2 regions of the Neobacillus sp. Fa239 genome follow, and region 2 is predicted to be linked to the other one. Evidence: predicted binding sites of a transcription regulator. Region 2 holds the regulator's gene; the other holds the start of a gene.

Region 1 (3,426 bases), on a different replicon from region 2:
GAGTTAGCGAAATAAAAAAAGAGGAAGATAGTATGAAAAACGTGACAATGGCCGATGTAGCGAAAGAAGCCGGTGTATCCAAAAGCACCGTTTCACAATTTTTAAATAAGCGCTTTGAATATATGGGAGAAAAAACAAGGCTCAAGATTGAAGAAGAGATTGAGCGCCTTGGCTATCAGCCCAATTATCTGGCGAGAAGCTTGAAGCAAAAACGTACTTCGATGGTGGGAATTATCGTTGCCAATATTATGCATTATTTATCGACGGAGATTAGCCGGGCGATTGAAGACTTTTGCCAAGGTCATGATTTGCATGCGATTGTTTGCAATGCCGATGATGACCCGGAAAAGGAAAAGAGATATATTGAAATGCTGCGGGCTAAACAGGTTGATGGCTTGATCATTTTTCCAACCGGACAAAATCAGGATTTATACAAAAGCATGATTAAGGCAGGTTACCCCGTTGTGTTCGTCGATCGAAAGGTTGAAAAACTGGATTCCTTTTCGGTGTTAACCGACAATTTCATGTCAACATATAAGGCGATTCAATCTTTCATCGAAAAGGGCCATCGAAACATTGCCTTTGCCGTGCAGCCGTTAATCGTCAGTACACGGCGAGATCGATTGGAAGGCTATAAAAAGGCGATGACCGATGCTAGATTAAAAGTGAATCCTGAGTTCATTATTGAATCCAATATTGATGAAATGAAGGGCCAACTAGAGAAACTCTTTTCTTCGGGGGAACGGCCGACAGCCTTATTTGCCGGAAATGACCGGGTTTTTCTTGTCTTGGTGAAATTTTTACGAGAAAAAGGACTCAAAGTTGGCAAGGATATTGAACTAATTGTTTTTGATAATATTCCGTTTGCCGATTTAGTCGAAACACCGATTTCTTTTATTGTCCAGCCAGCCTCTGAAATGGGACATAAAGCAGCGGAATTGTTGTTTGATCAAATCAATAAAGTAAAACGGGAGCCGGAAGAGTTTGTGTTCCCAAGCCGGATGGTGTAGGCAGGTGCCTGAAACCATCAAAAAACAGATTTTAATAAACCGATTTAGTAAATCGATTTATTTTGGAAAGGAATCCCTTCCTGAAAAGTACGAGAAATCAGTCAGTTAGAAATAACGATTATTAAAAATATTCTTAAGGTAACACTGGAAAATAGGGGAGCCAAAGAAATTGAATCATTAGCTTTTGCCATCGTGTCTTGTATGAAAGGAGCAATACAATACGAAAGGGTACTGGGAAAGCAGATATTGCCGCAAGCAATGAATGAAATATCCCGCCTTTTAAAAAGTTAAAAGGCGGTTTTAAGCGAGCAAACTTACCAGTCTCCAAGAAGGTAAAAAAATTAAAACCATCCTTTTCTATAATTCTAGCTTCGGCTGTCTTAACAATTTACATATGGAAAATAGCATGGGCAGCTATGCCACAGAATTTAGTAAACGGAATCCGGAAACGGGGAAATTGATGGTCTAACATGAAGAATGATTATGCAAAAGCCCCAGAAGGCTGGAGTAAAAACCTAAGCACTGTTTGATCAAAAGCCTGCTTTTACTGAAGATGAGTGGAAGGTGTTAATCAAAGGGCTGCATCTTCTTGGTGATTTGGCAACTGAAAAGGATATGAAAATCGTGTATCACCAAAAGGTTATTGATTGTGTATAAAGTGAAGTCTAAATACCTGATTTTTCAAGAACTCTTTGGTAATAAATCTAAAAATGTAACCGTTTTCTATACTAGTAAATAGCGAAGGGTATCCATGAGTGCATTTTTATCGATTTCTTCCATTTGCTTTAATCTATTCTTTATGTGTTGGTTGGAAATAAATAACATTGAGATGAATAAAATTAGACATCCACCCATAATCAACAAGAAAAATTGCAACCAAGTATTGAGAACTGAAAACTCCATTCAAATCCCCCTCGATTTAATGACATGTCTCTAATTATTTCTATGTATGTAAAAAAAATCCTCCTATTGAAGTGCAATAATTATAGGTTTGACCTTTTTAAGGTAAGTATTTATTTGACCTTTACATTGGTTATGGAAAAGAAATCAAGATTGAGTATGGATTCAAATTCATCCTGATGTTGAATCTTTTTATTTAAAGGATCGATTTTCGTTACAAATCCAACACGGGAAGTAAAAAATCCGTTTTTCCATGTAGTAATTTCTAAAAGTAATTTGGTTTCCATGCTTTTAGATAATAGTTGTTCCATCTCTTCTATTTTCATTTTATCCAGCAGTGGTCTAGGCGTTTTTTGATCATCCTGCCAAAGATCCTATAACAATTTTATGGATTCCGGCATGAAAAAACCATGCCACTTCTTTTATTCCACGATCTTTATGATCTTTATTCATTAAAAAATTCCCCTTTTTATTTATTATAGGAACATTTGTTCTTGTTATTCAATGGGTATGTTTTAAAAATTTTATATATGTCTACATCCTCTTTTCGATTTTTTATCAGTCATGCAGCCTTAAGGCTGCGATTTTTCTTCAGAAATTAGGAAGTTAAAATTCTAGGTTAAATGCATACAGAAAGACATTGGACGGCCAGCACTACGGACTGATATGAAAGGAAAAGACGCCTTTCTGTCATTCCGTACGTGTCGCTTCGGCATTAAATGGACCGATAACAACGGTCTGTACGGCTATCGCATACATTCCGTAGGCTCCTGTTCCATTTACGGCTAACACCGCCATACCGAACGAGCCGAAAACCGGAAAATCAAAAGATTAAAAGAAAAAAATGAAAGATCAAAAGAATAACAGACAAAAGGAGAGCAGCCGAAAAAACGGCTGCTTTTATTGTTGATTTTTCCCTTTTGCCTTCCGAATCGTAAAACAGCGCAAGCTTTCTAACCTTCCTGCCGGTAGGGCACCCGAACCTTTCCGGCTAAAAGCCAAGAAAGCTAGTCAATCGGTCAAGGGGCAAAAAACTTTTTTGCTTAAAGGCGCTAACGCAACAGCAAAAAACTTTTTGTGCGAAGTGAGCCTTGACCCATTGCCTATGCGTGTTTTTCGTTCTACTTGCAAAAGGGGAAAAATCATCCCCCTTTTGGGGAACGAATTCGCTTCGGAATCCAAAAAGAAAAAATGAACAAAAAAAACAAAAAATGAAAAGGAGTTTTGAAAAATGGAATTCATGTCAATCTTCGAAGTCGTTAGAATCAAACAAGAAATTAAGGAATCCTCTGAACCGTTTGTACAGTATGTCATTCGTTCACCAGAAGATGCTCAAAAATTAGCGGCCTCTTATATTGCAGATGACGACCGGGAAGTGCTTTTAGTGATGATGCTCAATACGAAAAATCAGGTAGTGGGGCTACATAGAGCTCATGTAGGAAGCTTGAATGCGAGCGTAGTCCATCCTAGAGAGGTCATGAAATGCTCGATTCTCAATAATGCGGCATCCATTATT
Region 2 (3,426 bases):
AAAAAGCTAAAATAAAACAAGTAACCTTCTTCATCATTTTTTTAATTGGAATATTAATTTATGAGGCAGTAGCTTTACTTCCCGAACCATGGGGTTACTTTCATTTTGGCTGGTGGAATTTAGGTTACTCAGCAATTTTAGATCCAATCCTGTTACTCATTTTATTGGGTTATTTTAAGTGGATTCGTTGGATTGAGGTAAAGCAGTTGTCATGAAATGATTTTAGAGGTGTCGCCAATAGCTTTTATAGGTGACACTTTTTGTTTTTTCTATCTCACTTTTGTCGCCTTTAGTTAGGTTTATAAAACTCATTCGTCTTTTTAAGTTTTCGGAAAAGCTTAGAGTGATTACCTACAAAATAGTACATGCCCACATTCATACTATATAAAATGATATAAGCAATTAGTGATAACCATATAGACCAATGAATGTAAGTAGCTACTTTCATAAAATGTGCTATTTTCTCTAAAACAGTTGTGACTATCGCAGCACAACAAACATAGTAAAACCAATGTTTCCTAAGGAACTGCCAAGTTGCCAATCCTAAAATAAATAAATACATGGAGCATGGATAGAGAAAATAGTATAAAAGGAAATCAAATATTTCATACTTATCACGATCATTCGAAAAATATAAATGAATCTGCAGAAGAAGAGCACAATAATCGATTGTTAGTGTAAAAACCCAATAGGATATAAAATGAACAAAGGGAATTCTCTTAGGCATAAAGAAAATTAGGAAAAAAACAGGAATAGAATTAAAAGAATCAATTAGGATCACCTATGACTATTGTGGACAAATACAACATATTAAGTCAAATAAAACAAATTTTTGTAAAAAATGGAAATTAATATTAGGGAATTCCCTATATTCGCAAAAGCATTCAGTAAATTGTCCAACAAAAAAATGGCTTGGAGCAAAAACTCCAAGCCATTTTTCTAATGAATATGACGGTATACTCCAATTACTTTCCCTAAAATAGAAACGTTTCGTAAAATAATTGGCTCCATTGTTGAATTTTCTGGCTGCAGGCGAATGTAATCTTTCTCTTTAAAGAATCGCTTACAGGTTGCTTCGTCTTCTTCGGTCATGGCGACAACAATGTCACCATTATTAGCGGTACTTTGCTGCTTGACAATGACGTAATCCCCATCCAGTATGCCGGCTTCTATCATACTTTCCCCCATAATTTCAAGCATAAAAACATGCTCATCTGAAGGTGCCAGTCTTTCAGGAAGAGGGAAATATTCCTCCACATTTTCAATGGCCGTAATCGGAATACCAGCTGTAACTTTTCCGACAACCGGAACATTAACAACATTGTTTCTTGGAATATGTGTACTTTCATCCATTTCTAATATTTCAATCGCTCTTGGTTTAGTAGGATCCCGTCTAATCAGACCTTTACTTTCCAATCTAGCTAAATGACCATGGACTGTTGAACTGGAGGCTAAGCCGACTGCCTCGCCAATTTCTCGAACGGATGGCGGGTATCCCTTTTTCTTAACCTCGCCTTTGATAAAATCAAGGATATCCTGCTGCCTTTTTGATATTTTTGCCATAGTATGTACACCTCGCCCTAGTAAATGTTGCCTTAATTATAGCATGTTCGCCAATTTTATACAAACATAAGTTCGAACATTTTGTTGACAGCAAACGAATGTTCGGTTTATAATAAAAACCAAGAAGACGAACATATATTCTATTAAGAGGTGCGAGTTATGAAAACGTTATGGAAAAAATATTCTTATGCTATCACTCTTATTCTATTAAGCTGCTCTTTAGCAATCATGTTTTCCATCCATTTGAATGCAAACACAAATGATAAATACATAAAGATTACCGTTTCAACAGGAGATTCACTTTGGAAAATTTCTGATCAGTTTTCTGGTCAGCATTCCCTTACCCATGAGGAGTTTGTCAGCTGGGTTAAGCTGCACAATCAGCTGGATGATGATAATATTTATCCAGGGGAAGAGATTGTAATCCCTGTAAGTAAACATGCAAATGCAGATTCTAATATGGAATATGCAAGTGCCGCAGCAGAATAGAAAGTGAGTTAATAATAATGAAAGCCATTATTTATTGCCGGGTAAGTACAACGAAAGAAACCCAAGAAACGTCATTAATGCGTCAAGAAGAAGAGCTGCTTCAATTGGCAAACCTCCATCAATTTGATGTCATTTCCATTATTAAAGAACAAGCAAGTGGATACGAACTAGAAAGAGATGGAATCCTTCAATTATTGGATCTGGTGAAAGAGAAACAAGCGCATGCCGTGTTGATCCAAGATGAAACCAGACTTGGAAGAGGAAACGCAAAAATAGCTTTATTACATTGTATTTTAAAGGAAGGAATAAAGCTTTTTAGTATATCTCATAATGGAGAATTGCAGCTTTCCGAGTCTGATTCTATGGTATTAAAGATTGTTGGGATGGTCGAAGAATACCAAAGGAAATTACATAATATTAAAATTAAGCGTGGTATGAAACGAGCCGTTGCGCAGGGATATCAACCGGAGAAAAACCTCAAGAATCTGGGCGAGCATGCAGGCAGAGAAAAAATCGATGCCCCAATAGAGGAAATTATTCGGCTTAGAAAAAACAAATTAACCTTCTCTGAAATTGCGGCTGTTTTAAGGGGCTTTGGATACAACATCTCCAAAGCCACTGTTCATAGAAGATACCAGGAGTATATACAGTCAATTAAAGACTAAGTCTTTAACCTTGTCAGAACCTCTTTTTTTTAGTAAAATTTACTCTTTGAAAGGATTTTATTTGAAAGGAAGGTTCTTAAATGCTTTCTAAAGAAAAGATGGCTAGAATTAATGAGCTGGCAAGAAAATCAAAAGCTACTGGATTAACGGAGCTAGAAGCTAAAGAACAGTCCAAATTAAGAAGTGAGTATTTGGCAACATTCCGTTCTGCTATGCTAGATACGTTAACAAATACAAAAATCATTGACCCCGAAGGCAATGATGTGACACCAGAAAAAATTAAAGCAAGGAAAAAAAATACACTTCATTAATGTAGGAATACAAATTTTTGTATTCCTTTTTTACATATACAATCCGACTCTGTGTCAAAATAAGAAACAATATGAGATTTGTTCGCTATGTAGGGGCTATTTGTTGAATAAATCCCTGCATAATTATAATATTATTGTTGTTGTATTTAAATCCTAGTAATCAGGAGAGGATGTCATTTATGTTTGATACTATTGATCAATTATCTGTAACTTCCATTCGTACTCTAGCTATTGATGCGATTGAGAAGGCAAACTCTGGCCACCCAGGCATGCCAATGGGTGCTGCCCCAATGACTTATACACTATGGACTCGCTTTATGAACCAAAACCCTAAAAACCCGCACTGGTTTAACCGTGACCGATTTGTTCTATCCGCTGGGCATGGCTCTGCGTTATTA

The links. The regulator LexA, encoded in region 2, represses DNA repair genes until DNA is damaged. The targets are predictions, from matches to a motif close to CGAACATATGTTCG.
Region 1: ACZ5XR_RS28735 (YolD-like family protein) is a predicted target of LexA. The motif match lies at 2,392-2,405, and genes of this name have one in related genera.

What each region holds. Positions count from the first base shown of each region.
Region 1 is NZ_AP041612.1:81,461-84,886, reverse strand. Features, by position in the region: gene ACZ5XR_RS28745 (LacI family DNA-binding transcriptional regulator) at 33-1,010, shown strand; gene ACZ5XR_RS28740 (hypothetical protein) at 1,734-1,913, opposite strand; gene ACZ5XR_RS28735 (YolD-like family protein) at 2,024-2,236, opposite strand; gene ACZ5XR_RS28730 (JAB domain-containing protein) at 3,142-3,426, shown strand, end outside.
Region 2 is NZ_AP041611.1:1,585,795-1,589,220, forward strand. Features, by position in the region: gene ACZ5XR_RS07550 (hypothetical protein) at 1-215, shown strand, start outside; gene lexA (transcriptional repressor LexA) at 940-1,563, opposite strand; gene yneA (cell division suppressor protein YneA) at 1,723-2,052, shown strand; gene ACZ5XR_RS07565 (YneB family resolvase-like protein) at 2,070-2,717, shown strand; gene ACZ5XR_RS07570 (DUF896 domain-containing protein) at 2,798-3,028, shown strand; gene tkt (transketolase) at 3,208-3,426, shown strand, end outside.